2 regions of the Bacillus sp. JK62 genome follow, and region 1 is predicted to be linked to the other one. Evidence: riboswitches for the same ligand, from Rfam matches in the RefSeq annotation. Region 1 holds a riboswitch; the other holds the start of a gene.

Region 1 (7,264 bases):
ATATATGCCTTCTTTATTCCTTCACTGACAAGGTAATCAGCTGTTGCCCACCCCGCAGTAAACACTTCACCAATACTTGCTGAAATCCCCAGTTTATGAAGGCGTTTCACAATCGTTTCTCTTGTAACACAAGGATCATTCGTTAAAAAGCGAATGGCTTTCTTTTCTTCACGGAGTCGTTTTAAAGAGGCCACAGCTCCTGGTAAAGCTTTATCTCCTATATATATCACTCCGTCTAAATCAAATAAAAATACATCATAATTCTTGGAAATCATCGTAACACTCCTTAAGCGGTTGTCTCTTGGTTAATAGTTGAGCGATACGCAAAATGATTTGTAGGGCCTTGTCCTTTCCCGATTCCTAAGGGATGTTTAATGGCTGCTGAAATGAATTCCTTTCCAGTTGCCACTGATTCCGGTATGCTGTGCTGCTTTGCCAGCTCTGCAGTTATCACAGCTGAAAATGTACATCCTGTTCCATGAGTATGCTTTGTATCAAAGCGGGGAGAAACAAATTCCTCGAAGTCCTCGTCAAAGTACAAAATATCACGGGCTTCTCCGTTCAGGTGCCCCCCTTTTACGACAGCACTTTTCGCCCCGTATACCTCCACTATTTCTTTCGCCGCATCACGCATCTGCTGTACAGTCTCGATTGATTTGCCGATGATTACTTCCGCTTCCGGAATGTTCGGTGTAATAACAGTTGTTTGGGGTATTAATAATTTCTTCAAATGATCAAGGGCGTCCTTATGGAGCAGATGATGTCCGCTTTTAGCAATCATAACCGGATCCATCACATACGATTGAATATTTGCGTCTTTTAACTTTTCTGCCAGCAATTCAATAATTCCTATACTTGCAAGCATACCGGTTTTGACAGCATCCGGTTTTATATCATCCATGACACAGTCTATTTGCTGAGATATATTCTGAAGAGACATCTCCTCAAAACTTTTCACACCAAGTGTGTTTTGTGCAACAACTGATGTAATAACAGCCATTCCATATACCTTTTGTTCCTGAAATGTTTTTAAATCCGCATGAATTCCCGCCCCTCCGGAAGGATCAGTCCCAGCAATCGAAAGCGCTTTATAAATATCCTTCAACTTACACTCCTCCTTCAGGCAGGTTTCACTGCTTTAAAAATGACAAAAGGCGGATATTCCTTTTCACATTTCCAATTATTAAATTGAAACTCTTTCTCTATGGCTTTTACATGCTCTTGGTCAATATCGTTTAACGTTGGTTCTGATAAAGTTACATTTTCAAAACCTGCATGAGTTAATAGTTTATAATACATTGACTTCGGCCAATGAAAATCATTTAAAATTAAATCTGCTTGTCCCGGAACATGGAGCCATTCATTTCTTTCTTCTCCGTAAGAATATTCTTTCCCCGGTATTCCATTGCGGAAGGTTGAAAATTCAATCCCGGTTGAATCAGGATTCGTATCGAGTATGACAAATGAAGCTCCTGGTTTTAACACACGAAAAATTTCATTTATGATACCTTTGATACGCTGGTCACTATCCGTATTAATAAAAACATAACAGGCCATTGCAGCATCAACCGAGTGATCTGGTAAGAAGGAAAGATTATCGTGTTCAATTAAATGATAGTCCACATGAGGATGTTGTCTTTTTGCCTTTGCTATATCTAACATCTTCCTTGATTCATCGACTGCGATCACATTGCAGCCTATTCTGTCAGCCAGCCTATAAGCTACCTTTCCCGGACCGCATCCGAAATCCAGCACCTTTTTAATCTCCGCTTTATCAAAAGTACGAAAAACAAACTCAAAACCTAACGTTTGTTCTAAAACGTCATTATAAGCATCGAATTTACCAGCAACACTGTCTTCTTTCCATGAAGTTTTCATTGAATTTCCTCCTTTTGCTCAATTGAGAAATAATGAGACCACTTATTCCTGACGAAAAATTGATATATAGGAAGTAAACTTTGAAATAGAGAATGACCCATATCCCGTTTATATGCAATATGCTGGTATATACTGAAAAGGAAAAGAATCTGTTTCCAGTAATCAGGTAAATCGAGCATTTCAATATCGTTTTTAGTCATAGAAATTTGATCTTTCCTAAGTAATTCTTCATACTTTAAGACTGTTTCAATGGACGGCCAGTTATTTCCCTCAGGCATTTTCGGAAATTCAAATTCCGGAATATCATGGTGATTTTCAGCTTCTTCAAGCACCGTTTTCGCCCATTCATGATCTGAATCATAAATATGGATTGATCCCGCATTATGAAAATATTCTCCGACTTCTAAACGCAGTTCTCTGGCCATTAATTCCTGCATGAAGGTAAATGAGAAAAGATCACTGATCATCCCGCGAAAAGCATCATTTGCACGCATGACAGAAGACATGTATAATTCGCCTTCCCTCACAAAAAACTGCAAACCGATTGTGCAGGAAACATCTATATTTTCTGAAACGAAGAGTTCCGAAGCATCGAATATTTGAATAAATGCCCTTTTTGAATCAATATCTTCTTGTGTCAAAAGATTTTTTATTCTATTCCATTGATTTAGTTTTGCATTTCCGAATTCAAATATTTTAGGCCCATACGCAGTGCCTGTTAATGTTTTTTTATTCATTGAATATGAAGGCATTTTTTTATTGTAATAACTGATAAAATCTAAGTCGTTACTCCCCGATAAATACCATAACACTTCAGCAAAATTAAACACGATATTGGTTTTTCTTGAGGATAAATAAGTGACACGTTCTATTGGATTTTCCAGAGTCAGATGGTAGTTCAATTGTTCTCTGCTTTTTTGTCCGCGCGGTGAATTGAAAAATTCAGGGTTGTGATAGATGTCATACAGCGTTTCCGTATATGCTTCATGAAAAGTTCTCTTTCTCATTGAGATTCCGCCTTATATGCTGCAAAGATATTTTTAATGTTCTCTAATAAATCATCTGTATCTTTATAGCTGATGTACTCAACATCCGCCACTGCATTTAACCCTTGAATTAAGAAAGCATAATCCTTGTCCTTTTCTAGAAATAGCACGATCTTTTTTTTCAAGGCAGAAGCCCATCCAATTTCTATATGTGTTCCGGGAGAAGCGGGTGATCCGGGGAATGCTGCAAAAAGGTCGCAAGTGCTTATTTCATCAAAATCAATTTTAGTGCATTGAAGGGGTGTCATGAAATCTTTCCCCCACCCTTCCCGCTTGTGAGCATTATGAACCAGCCATCCTTCATTCTCAAAAAAGGAAATTAATGATTCCAGCTTTCCCCTCTCATACGTACTCATCAATCCAGTTTTCTCATCTACTAAACTTTTAAAAGGCCCTGCCAGAAAAACTTTTTTCGTCGCCACTTCATATCACCCTTTCAAAATAAATAAAGCCACTTTCCTCTATGGAAAGTGGCTTAAATATAGATAAGATAAAGAATCTCTCTAATTTTTCACTTCCCTACGCTGGTATTAACCAAATCAGGTTCAAAGGGTCAGGACGTATTGTCTCTTCTCAGCTATTAAAGCTCCCCTAGTGACTTTTTATAAATATTTACTTTAATTCTATGCTATTCCATATAAATAGTCAAACAATGACCGGCAAAAAGCGCTGCGGATATCTCTGGGATTTCCCTTCCTTGCAGCTTACCCACTAGTTTTAAAACCTTCCGGCCTCTTTTTTCCTGCCAACGAATAAGGTCACGGCCACACTCGCTGAACTGACCAAAGTCCCCAGAACGGCAGCAAGAATTGTCAAAAAGCCATGGGGAATCAGAAATCCAATCGGAATGAGGCCCGCAAACGTGAGAACGATAAAACATTGATAGACTCCGGATATGATTCTCACAACCAAGCTGCTAAAAAAGGACATGACGAATGGCGGAATGAACAAACATAAAATGATTCCGAGTGAGATCAATAAAATCATAGGCTCGTCAAAAGAAATGACACGATCACCGGGAGACTCTTCAGCCGCCGCGAATACAGCAAATATAGACATCATCAGCGTAAGAAAAACAAGAAAAAACCTTTTCAGCAACGTTATGACTCCTTTTTATAAAAACGGGTATCCTTTTTCAATCACAATAACCATTTTATGTTATCAAATGAAATAATATGAAGTCAATTGATGAATGAATAATGTAATAAACGGCTTGCTGCTGTGTCGGTCTTATATAAGGCGGAAAACCAATCCGTACAGAATCAATATTGGTTTTCTCGATGTGTTTCATCAGTTTGACGGCATCACTGGTTCTTACGGCTGAAACCCCGAACTTCAGTTCAACATCTTCAAATTTTCGCTGATTAACATACTCAATGATCTGAAGGCGCTCATCCATGCTGAGTGAATGCTGTTCACCAGTCGTGCCGCATATGAGTAACGAATGGATACCGCTGTTTTTCAAATGTTCGACATTAGGATCAAATCCTGCTGAATATAAACGTTCATCTTCATGAAAAGGCGTAGGGATAGCAATAAAATTTGCATGAGAGTGACCTCCAAGTACTATTCTTGAATATCTGCAGAGTATCATATAACACTGTCTGACATTTAAAAAAGTACAGTTTCAGATAACCCAACATGTCAGATGTAAAGGCTGACACACAAAAAAGGCAGGCAAAGAGAGCCTGCTTCATTGCTTCATCCTATAGCGATTCATTCTCTGGATTGCTTGACAAATAAGAGTAATAAGGCAAACTAAATATAAAAATTGTACTAATGAGGCGGGGTTTTATGATTTTAGATTTAAAAGGTGAAACGCACATGGATCATCTTGTGGGAATGCTGTATTCTGCCGTTAATGAAAATTACTGCCGCTTAATATCCATTGTGTCAGACATGTCACAGCAAGAGATCGATTATAAAGGACCAAATCAAACATACAATAGTACAGCTCAGCTAATAAGACACTTAGCATATGTTGATCTCAACTGGATATTTAGAATAAAGGGTGAACCGATACCAAAGCAGCTTGAAGAGAAGTATGGACCAATGTTAGATCAGAACAATAAGATCCCTTTCATTTCCGGTGTTTCATTAAAACAAATTCTCACTGATTATGAAGAAGTATTCAGCATGTTTAAGTCTGTTTGTTATCAGCTAACTGACGATCAGCTGAATCACACAGTAGATTATGAAGCAGATAAACAAGCAACCATTCAATGGGGAATATGGCATATGGCAGACCATAATAGATATCATCAAGCTCATATTAATCAGCTTCGCAAATGGTTTGAAGAGAAACAGAAACCTGGCTGTTAAAGCCGCTTTTAGGAGGAGCAAGGATAAATTTATTACAAATTCATTTTCACTGACTGCCAATCAATTAAAATGGTCAGACAAAAAACCACATTTGCTGTTGAGTAGTTGTGGAATAAAGCATCGCATCAACTGCACTATGACAAGCTGAAACGTTAATATTTTGTGTTTCAGCCATTCGATCGCTATATTTGATCATGCTGTCCCAATACGATTTTTTTTATAGTCTTTGCCGCAGCAAAGTCCTCTGGAATCCTATACTAATCTTCCGCAGCCGCTGCATCGGCCTTTGTCACATGAACTGTACCAAACGGATGGTTGGGAGGAGCGTAAATTGAATATAGTTTTAACGGCGTATTACCCGTATTAATCACATTGTGCCACGTGCCGGCAGGGACAACAATGGCATAATCATCATAGACATTTCTTCGGAAACTTAAATGATCTTTACTCTTGCCCATTTTAACTAGCCCTCGGCCTTGCTCAATCCGTAAGAATTGATCTACGTTAGGATGGATCTCCAAACCGATATCTTCTCCAATACCAAGACTCATCAAAGTAATTTGAAAATGCTTTCCTGTCCATAGGGCCGTACGGAACGTATTGTTTTGTTTTGCGGCTTTATTGATATTCACGACAAATGGTTTTGGTCCATAATCTTTCAAGAGAAGGTTTCTATCTTCGTATGAAGGATCATAGTTATTTGGAACAGTCCAATAAACAGATCTTCCATCGCTATACATCGGCACATTCACACAATAATAACATTGATGCGAAAAAGGTATATAATACATTTTTCATCCCCGCAATTTTAAATTTTTGTGATATTATCCTATGCGTTTTGTAATGAGAGTGTGCCGCACTAAGGAATTCCCTTGTTCAGCCTAAAAGACTGAAGTTAGCAGAATCGTTTTGGCCACAAAACCCGTTTGCATAAAAAATACCAAAGGCCTGTAACTCTTGGTAACACTGTTGCAGCCGAGAAACTTAAACCTGCCCGGGGTATGCACTCACCAGTCCGACAACCAAGAGATATTGTGTTTTCTGTTCCACAAGCCGATTAAAACAGCCACAGTCACATAAATGGACGTATTCAACAAAAAAAGAGCAGTAAACCCGTAAGTTACTGCTCTCCTCAGTCTATCCACCGTTCATTTGTTTTACAATGTATTCAGCATCATTTCCTACACCTTGAAGCAGCGCCGAACCTCGCCTATGCTGCCAAGGCAAACCAATAAAGTACAATCCCTCCGCAGCTGAAACACCCCGGTGATGTATAATTCGGCCTTCCTTATCCAAAACACCTTCTATTTTCATCCACCAAAGCGGATTCTTAAAACCAGTTGCCCAAATAACATTGTTTACTTCTAATGAAGATGAGTCTTTAAAAATGATTTCATTTTGCTTTCCGGCTATGACTCTTTGTTTTAAGATGATCTTCTTCTGTCTTATTGCATGTTTTAATTCATACCCAAATATGGGGTCGCCTTTCTTTTGAATGAACTTGCCTAATATTGATGTATGACTTGCATGTAAAACTCCTAATTTATCAAACCACCAAAAAATGCTTCTTTTTCCAATCCATAAAGGGAAATAAACCGGTTTATTACTGCAAGCCAAATATGTAACTCTTTCTTTGGATAATTCAACAGCTATCTGAGCCCCGCTATTCCCGCCGCCGACTACTAGTACATTCCCAGGCGCCAGTTGTTTTGAATGTTTATATTGTGAAGAATGTAATTGATGAATATGACCGGCTACATCCTTTGATATTGATGGGATGTTAGGGGTATGAAAAGGACCTGCGGCCATCACAAGATTCTTCGTTTGATATTCTTCCCGGTTTGTTTTTATTAAGAAATAGTTGTTTAATTTTTGGACACTTATTACTTCTGTCCGTAATTGGATCGGGATTTCAAATCTTTCAACATATTTTTTCAGATAAGCAGCAATTTCATTTTTTGAAGGGAGTCCATGCTTGTCTCCTTCAAGATGCATTCCCGGCAAAGAGCTGTACATTC
Region 2 (7,264 bases), on a different contig from region 1:
TCAGATCACGCAATTGCCGGAAGCAGGCTCTGATCGTTTCTGTATCGTCTGTCAGGGGAGCCATCGTCATCAGGCCCTCTACAGAAATGTTTCTAAACTCAGCAAGCTCTCTGATAAAGGGGATGACCTCCTCTGTTTTCAAACCGTGCTTAGACGGTTCAAGCGAAGTATTCACCTGCACAAAACAGCGAACCGCATGCTGCGCCCGTTTTTCAATCTCTTTTGCCAATGACAGTCTGTCTAAGGAATGAATATAAGATACACGGTCAACGACGGCCTTCACCTTTCTGGACTGAAGACTGCCGATAAAGTGCCACTCCGGGCTTCCTTTGACGACTTCCTGCTTATGGATAAGCTCGGCATCCCGGTTTTCTCCCAGACTTGTAATACCGGCATCAACGGCCTCTTGAGCCCTTTCAGCTGATACGTATTTTGTAACCGCGATGACGGTTACATCTTCGGGGCTTCGGCCCGATCTGTTACATGCTTCGTTTATTCTTTCGTTTATATGTCGTAATTGATCAGCAACACGCAAGATCTTATGCCTCCTTCATTCCGATAAAGGACATCATGCGTCCCGTTTTCCCTTTGTCGCGGCGGTGTGAAAAGAATAGTTCATGCTCTCGTTCGGTGCATAGACCGCTGACTGAAATGTTTTCTTCCGGAATGCCGCAATGTATCAGAAGAAGACGGTTGACCTCTTTTAAATCAAGCTGATACTGGCCTTTTTCCGTTTCGCATATGGCGGATTCAGCCGTAAAGGGCAGCGCCCGCACTTCATTGATGACGCGGTCGTCGACTGTATAGCTTCCCGCGCTGATGGACGGACCGATGACAGCCTGAATATCTGTTAAACGGGAGCCTTCTTCGTTTACCCAGCGTTCCGTCATGATGCGTCCGATTTGTTTGACCGTCCCCTTCCATCCGGCATGGGCAGCGCCGATAATGGATTTCACCGGGTCATAAAAATACAAGGGCACACAGTCCGCAAAACAAAGGGCCAAAAAAAGATTCGCATCTTTCGTGTAGAGCCCGTCCGTCCCGCGGAATGCGGAAGAATAGTCTCTCGCTCCTTTTCCTTTATCCCCGGCTGTCACGCGCCGGACGCGGTTTTCATGTGTCTGGTCGGCGAACACCCAGGAATCCAGATCAGTACCGCATAAGGACGCTATGACTTCACGGTTTGTCACAACATCATGAGCTTCGTCCCGGACGTGCAATCCGGTATTTAATGACTCATACGGAGGATTGCTGACACCGCCGTTTTTCGTTGTGAATCCGGCGATGACCTTTGTGTTAAGCTGATTCACACAGTTCCAGTCTTCTATCATGAGTGCCGAGGGGGTGGTAAGACTAAACGGGTGATATGTATTCATGGAGATCCAACCTTTCGACAAACATTAAAAAAGCGTAATTTCCCACTCATTTTAACACAATTTTAAGCATACGTTTAGCGGCTGATTGAAAAATGAGATAAATAAATGTGCCGGAAACATTGAGATTTCCGGCTTTTTACAAGTAAAGGGAGGATTACGCTCCCCCCTTTGGTTCATTTACACGCACTAAGATGACATCTTCCCCAATTTTAACTATATTTCGCCAAGGAATGATCATTTCCTCTTCTTTTCCGAAAAAACCGAGAACTTTTCCGCTGCCGCCTAAAATAATCGCCTGAATTTTTCCCGTTGTCACGTTAATATCAATATCCCCGATGCTTCCGAGTTTTTTTCCGTTCGATACGTTTACCACATCTTTTATTTGAAATTCAGATATGCTGATCATCCGTATCACGCCCTTTGCCCGTTCTTTTTCCTATTATATGAACGGCCGGGCTGAACCTTGTCACATCGGGCAATCTTTTTTGCGGCTGCACCAGCCGAGAATAAATCTCAGCATGATTTTCGTATAGTCCATAAGCTCATCAACGGACACTTCCTCGTTTACGGAGTGGGCGTTTTTTAAATCGCCGGGGCCGTATATGACGCTCGGAATCCCGGCCTGATAAAGCCATCCTCCGTCTGTTACGGTTTGGGAAACATCAATGACGGGCTCCTGTTTTTTGACGGCAGAGTGTGATGCAGCCAAGACAGAAACTGCCGGATGATCCGGATCGATTTCCAGCGCCGGGAACACCTCTCCTCTGTCTTCAATCATCGAAGATCCGCCCCATTTGAACACCGGCCTGTTTTCTTTGAGCCACAGATCACTGTCAGCGACACGATTAATATAGTCTTCGATTTCTGCGGCTGCTTGTTCGTGCGTTTCGTTCGGATAAAAGTGGACGGTGATCCATAACCGGCATTCATCGGCGACAAACGCTGCGTGTCTTCCGCCTTCAATGACGGCGGGGTTGATCGTATTGGTGCCGGGCGCAATGCCGGGATAGCTTTTCGTTACCGCCCAGTGGCGCTCCAGCTCTCCCAAGGCAGTGATGATTTTCGCCATTTTTTCGATGGCGCTCGCTCCGAATGTGCCTCCGCCCGCATGAATCATATTGCGCCTCATGCCGTCATGAAATGTTTGTTTGCTTTTCAATTCTATCCAGCCGGTGATGACACCGCCCTGCCCTTGAATATGCAGGCTGCTCGTATCCGCGACAACCGCAAAATCCGCGTGATAGCCGCGTTTGCAGCATTCCAGCGTCCCCGCCTCGCCGACTTCTTCTCCGATTACAGACTGTACAATGAGGTCGCCCGGAAGCTTAATGCCGGCATCATGGATCAGCTTCAGAGAGAAAAGAACACACGCCAAACCCCCTTTCATATCAGCGGCGCCCCTTCCGATCAGCATGCCGTCTTTTACGAGCGGCTGAAACGGGTCAGAGTTCCAGTCTTCGCCCCCGGCTTCTGCCACATCAATGTGTCCGTTTAAAATCAGGCTTTGATGCCTGCTTGAATCTGTCCCTTTTAAAACACCGACTACATTCGGATCTTCCGGATACACATCCCACATATCGACCGAGCAGCCCGTTTCTTTTAAAAAGCCGGCCACCCACTTTTGGGCTTCTGTTGTATTTCTTGCAGGCGGAGCCGGTGTCGGAAAGGCGATCAACCTTTCAGCTATTTGTATTAAATCGCCCCGCCGTTTATCCGCCTGGTGTAACAGCATATCAATCTGATGCATTGGAAATCTCCCCTTTGGCTGTATCAAAAAACCCGTTTCATTAAAATGAAACGGGTAAAAAACGGATCTTCCTCCGCTTTTTTCACCGCTTCCCTCCGCCGGCATGATCCGGATCAGGTCCGTTAAGGGTTGAGACAACGTCTCTCTCAGCTGCATGTCAGCAGCACCCCCAGGGTGAATTGATGTTATTTGACGGATGATACCGCTTTTGCACGTGTTAAAAACGGGCGGCCATTGTTCCATAAGACATTGACAGGCGTATCGAAAAACGCTGTAAGCCGCTCGTCAGAAAGCATGTCCCTGATTTTCCCGGAGGCGAACACCTCGCCTTGTTTTAAAAGCAGCGCCTGATCAAATACCGGCAGAATTTCTTCAGCGTGATGGGTGACATAAAGGATGGACGGCGCATTTTCTTTTTCGGCGATCGACGTAATCGTGTCCAGCAGCTGCTCCCTTGCCATAAAATCAAGACCCGTCACGGGTTCGTCCAAAATCAGCAGTTTGGGATCAGCCATAAGCGCCCGCGCAATCAGCGCTCTTTGTCTTTCCCCTTGTGATAATGTTTCATACCGTCTGTCGGCGTAACTGATGGCGCCCAAATCCTTCAGAAGACCGATCGCTTTTTCCCTTACCTGCTCACTCGGAGTTTCGTACAGCCCGATTGAGGCGTACGCGCCGCTGAGGGCGATTTCAAAAGCGGAGTCCGCGGCATATAATTTGTGCTGAAGACCTGCCGAAACAAGGCCGATTTTCCTTCTGAGCCTGTCACCGAGCTCTGTTTTGCCGAACTGATGGCCGAGCACCTGCATCTCTCCTGAAGTGGGGAAGTAATAAGAGCATAACATATTCAGCAAAGCCGTTTTTCCGGCTCCGTTTAATCCGTACAGCACCCAATTTTCGTTTTTCTCGACGCGCCAGTTAATATCTTTCAAAATCCATTTCCCGTTTCTTTTTAATGACACACTGTCCAGCTGTAAAATCATTGCAGTTTCCCCCGTTTACTTTATTTAAATTTTCTAAAAACTTTTACACATTAGAATACATCACTTTTTTGCAAACGTAAACCATCGCATGAAAAAAGCCTTTAAACAAGGTTTAAAGGCTTTTTCCGTTATTGATGGATATTCTTATTCATTTGTTTAATGGCTGCCTTTTCAAGCCTTGAGACCTGAGCTTGGGATATCCCGATTTCTTCAGCGACCTCCATTTGGGTTTTCCCTTGGAAAAAGCGCTTTCGCAAAATCATTTTTTCCCGTTCGTTCAGTCTTCTCATGCCTTCTTTCAGAGCCAGCTCCTCAATCCATTGTGTATCCTTGTTGCGCTCATCGCTGATCTGGTCCATCACGTAGATCGGATCGCCGCCGTCATTATAAATCGGCTCAAACAGTGAAACCGGATCCTGAATGGCGTCAAGGGCAAACACAATTTCTTCATGGGGCACTTCAAGAACTTTGGCGATTTCCTCTGCTGTCGGCTCCCTGCTTGTCTCACTGATTAACCGCTCTCTTACTTGAAGCGCTTTATATGCGATATCGCGAAGCGACCTCGAGACGCGGATCGGATTGTTATCCCGCAAATATCTGCGGATTTCTCCGATGATCATCGGTACAGCGTATGTTGAAAACTTAACATTATGGCTTAGGTCAAAATTATCAATGGATTTCATTAGTCCGATGCAGCCGACCTGAAATAAGTCATCAACATACTCTCCTCTGTTGTTAAACCTCTGAATGACGCTTAAGACAAGGCGCAGATTGCCGTTTACAAGCTTTTCCCTCGCTGAATCATCGCCCTCATCCTGCAATTGCCTAAACAGCTTTCTCATCTCTTCATTCTTGAGCACCGGTAATTTGGAGGTATCCACCCCGCAAATTTCGACTTTATTTCTTGACACGTTTTTCCCTCCCACTAGGAGCTGCTGTACAACGTTAAGTATCTCCTCGGGTGGGAAAAATATGCACCGCCATTTTACAGAAATAAACATCCGGCGGCGGCAATCCTTGCAGCAGTAAGGGCTGTCAGATGGAAAAAATTTTACACCATTTTGTTAAACTCTTTTCTCAGTCTTTTGATAATCCGCTTTTCGAGCCGGGAGATATAAGATTGTGAAATCCCCATCATGTCGGCTACATCTTTTTGGGTTTTTTCTTCTTCTCCGACAAGCCCGAAACGCAGTTCCATAATCTGCTTTTCTCTTTCGTTTAATTGCTCAAGCGCTTTTTTCAAAAGTTTTTTATCCACATTGGCTTCAATGTCTTTCGTAATAATATCATCATCTGTGCCGAGCACATCCGAAAGCAGCAGTTCGTTTCCGTCCCAATCAATGTTCAGCGGTTCATCAAAGGACACCTCTGAACGGATTTTATTGTTTCGGCGCAAGTACATTAAAATTTCGTTTTCAATACATCGCGATGCGTAGGTGGCGAGTTTGATTTTCTTTTCCGGATTAAACGTGTTTACCGCTTTGATCAAACCGATGGTGCCGATGCTGATTAAGTCCTCGATATTGATGCCGGTGTTTTCGAATTTGCGGGCAATGTAAACGACAAGACGTAAGTTTCTCTCAATCAGGATGGCCCGCGCCGCCTGATCCCCGCTCGGCAGCTTTAATAAGAGCACCTGCTCCTCTTCTTTAGACAAAGGCGGCGGCAGCGCCTCGCTTCCTCCTATGTAATACACTTCATCGCTTTTCAGTCCGAGTTTCATCAGCCATTTATACCACAAATATGTCAGACGCAGCTTAAGTTTTTTCATCTTCCTCCCCCTTCTAAATACAACGCGTTTTGAGTATGATGAATAACAGACTTTTCGTCAGGAAACATGTTTTACAGCCTTCCCTGTCAGCATCTTCGGGTGAACGATTCCGTCAAATTCACCGTCAGCGGATAATGGCTTCGTGCTGATGCCGATCAGGCATTTTTCGCATGCGATCATCTCGTCTTTTGTTAAAATCGTGACGTAATCCGGCTTTAAACAGAGTAAAAATTGATTGTCCTGGCCGACGCCCCTGTATGGAATCAGCCTCAGCTTATCCGCATGACGGAACGAATCATCAAGCTGCTCTATCACTTCAAGCGGACTGGCGGATTTGATGAGGTCCGTTTCCTTTTCGCTGAGAATCGGAGCGAATTTGTCAATGTGAAGGATCATGACCGGCGTTTTCGTCAGCGGATCATACAGCTGATTCCCGGAATCCACCAATCCTTTCGCGCGGATTGTCTGTCCGCTGAATTCCGCCTGCACCATGACAAGTTCATCGTACTGAATGGACTTCGTCTCGATGTCTTCAATTCTCTTTTTCGAAAAAATCCATATGGCCGGAAATCCGATAACTACAAACATCCAGCTGATCGGGTCGCCGAATCCGGTCTGGCTTGTGACCATTACGCCTTGCTGCACAATTGATTCTGTCTGCAGCAGGGAATGTACGCCGATCATTCCCCCGCCGACGAGAAAAGTCGCGAAATAAAAAGCGAACAAATTTTGAAAAAAGTATCGGAACCGTTTAAAGCCAAAAGCCGTAAGCACGATGACTACCGAAAACGCCATTTTTCCCGCCGGATGCTCCACAAAGGGAGAAACAGGCGTAAACATCAGAAGCACAATGGCTGACCCGATAAAACCGCCGGCGGCCACTCTTCTTTTTTTCACTTGGCGTTTTAAAATAAAGGCGGTCAATAAAAGCAAAAGAGAATCAAAACAAAAGTTCAACAGCCAAATGACATCCAGATAGATTTTCACATCTGACCCCTTTCCTCTTTTGTCTTACATATCTGTTTCTCTCTCTTGTTTCATAAGTATAAAGCAAGCTCTGTGGGAAAGTCTGTCAATTAATGTTGAGGGTAAAGTACAATTTTTAAGGGATAACCGTTTTATTTGTCGAGGGCCGAAAAGGTTGATTTTCTATTGTCCCCTTCAACTAAAAAAGCGCTGCCGTGATCTGGCAGCGCTCTGTTTTACTCATTGATATAAAGTTTTCCTTTAGCCGTCTGTCTTGTTTCATTTCCGTAGTCATCTCTTGCGATAACGTCAATTTTTGCTCCGCTTGCTTTGATGGAAGAAGCCGCCGTCCAGTAACCCTCATATCGTCCCGGAGAAATTTCTCTCAGCGGAAGCTCTGTTGCGTTTTGGCTCCCTGCCC

The links. Region 1 has a riboswitch for thiamine pyrophosphate ahead of ACWJJ4_RS13335 (TIR domain-containing protein). Riboswitches for the same ligand answer to the same signal wherever they lie in the genome.
Region 2: another riboswitch for thiamine pyrophosphate. It lies ahead of ACWJJ4_RS16420 (acetylornithine deacetylase); the one in region 1 lies ahead of ACWJJ4_RS13335 (TIR domain-containing protein).

The regions. Positions count from the first base shown of each region.
Region 1 is NZ_JBSJQA010000005.1:161,846-169,109, reverse strand. Features, by position in the region: gene ACWJJ4_RS13355 (HAD-IIA family hydrolase) at 1-275, opposite strand, end outside; gene thiD (bifunctional hydroxymethylpyrimidine kinase/phosphomethylpyrimidine kinase) at 287-1,105, opposite strand; gene ACWJJ4_RS13345 (class I SAM-dependent methyltransferase) at 1,120-1,878, opposite strand; gene ACWJJ4_RS13340 (thymidylate synthase) at 1,875-2,885, opposite strand; gene ACWJJ4_RS13335 (TIR domain-containing protein) at 2,882-3,346, opposite strand; TPP riboswitch at 3,424-3,527, opposite strand; gene ACWJJ4_RS13330 (hypothetical protein) at 3,642-4,022, opposite strand; gene ACWJJ4_RS13325 (dihydrodipicolinate synthase family protein) at 4,078-4,518, opposite strand; gene ACWJJ4_RS13320 (DinB family protein) at 4,719-5,246, shown strand; gene ACWJJ4_RS13315 (cupin domain-containing protein) at 5,504-6,037, opposite strand; gene ACWJJ4_RS13310 (flavin-containing monooxygenase) at 6,384-7,264, opposite strand, start outside.
Region 2 is NZ_JBSJQA010000006.1:631,032-638,295, forward strand. Features, by position in the region: gene ACWJJ4_RS16405 (YggS family pyridoxal phosphate-dependent enzyme) at 1-535, opposite strand, end outside; gene pgeF (peptidoglycan editing factor PgeF) at 540-1,376, opposite strand; gene ACWJJ4_RS16415 (YlmC/YmxH family sporulation protein) at 1,531-1,782, opposite strand; gene ACWJJ4_RS16420 (acetylornithine deacetylase) at 1,843-3,123, opposite strand; TPP riboswitch at 3,197-3,304, opposite strand; gene ACWJJ4_RS16425 (ABC transporter ATP-binding protein) at 3,309-4,106, opposite strand; gene sigG (RNA polymerase sporulation sigma factor SigG) at 4,235-5,017, opposite strand; gene sigE (RNA polymerase sporulation sigma factor SigE) at 5,158-5,877, opposite strand; gene spoIIGA (sigma-E processing peptidase SpoIIGA) at 5,935-6,864, opposite strand; gene ACWJJ4_RS16445 (S8 family serine peptidase) at 7,080-7,264, opposite strand, start outside.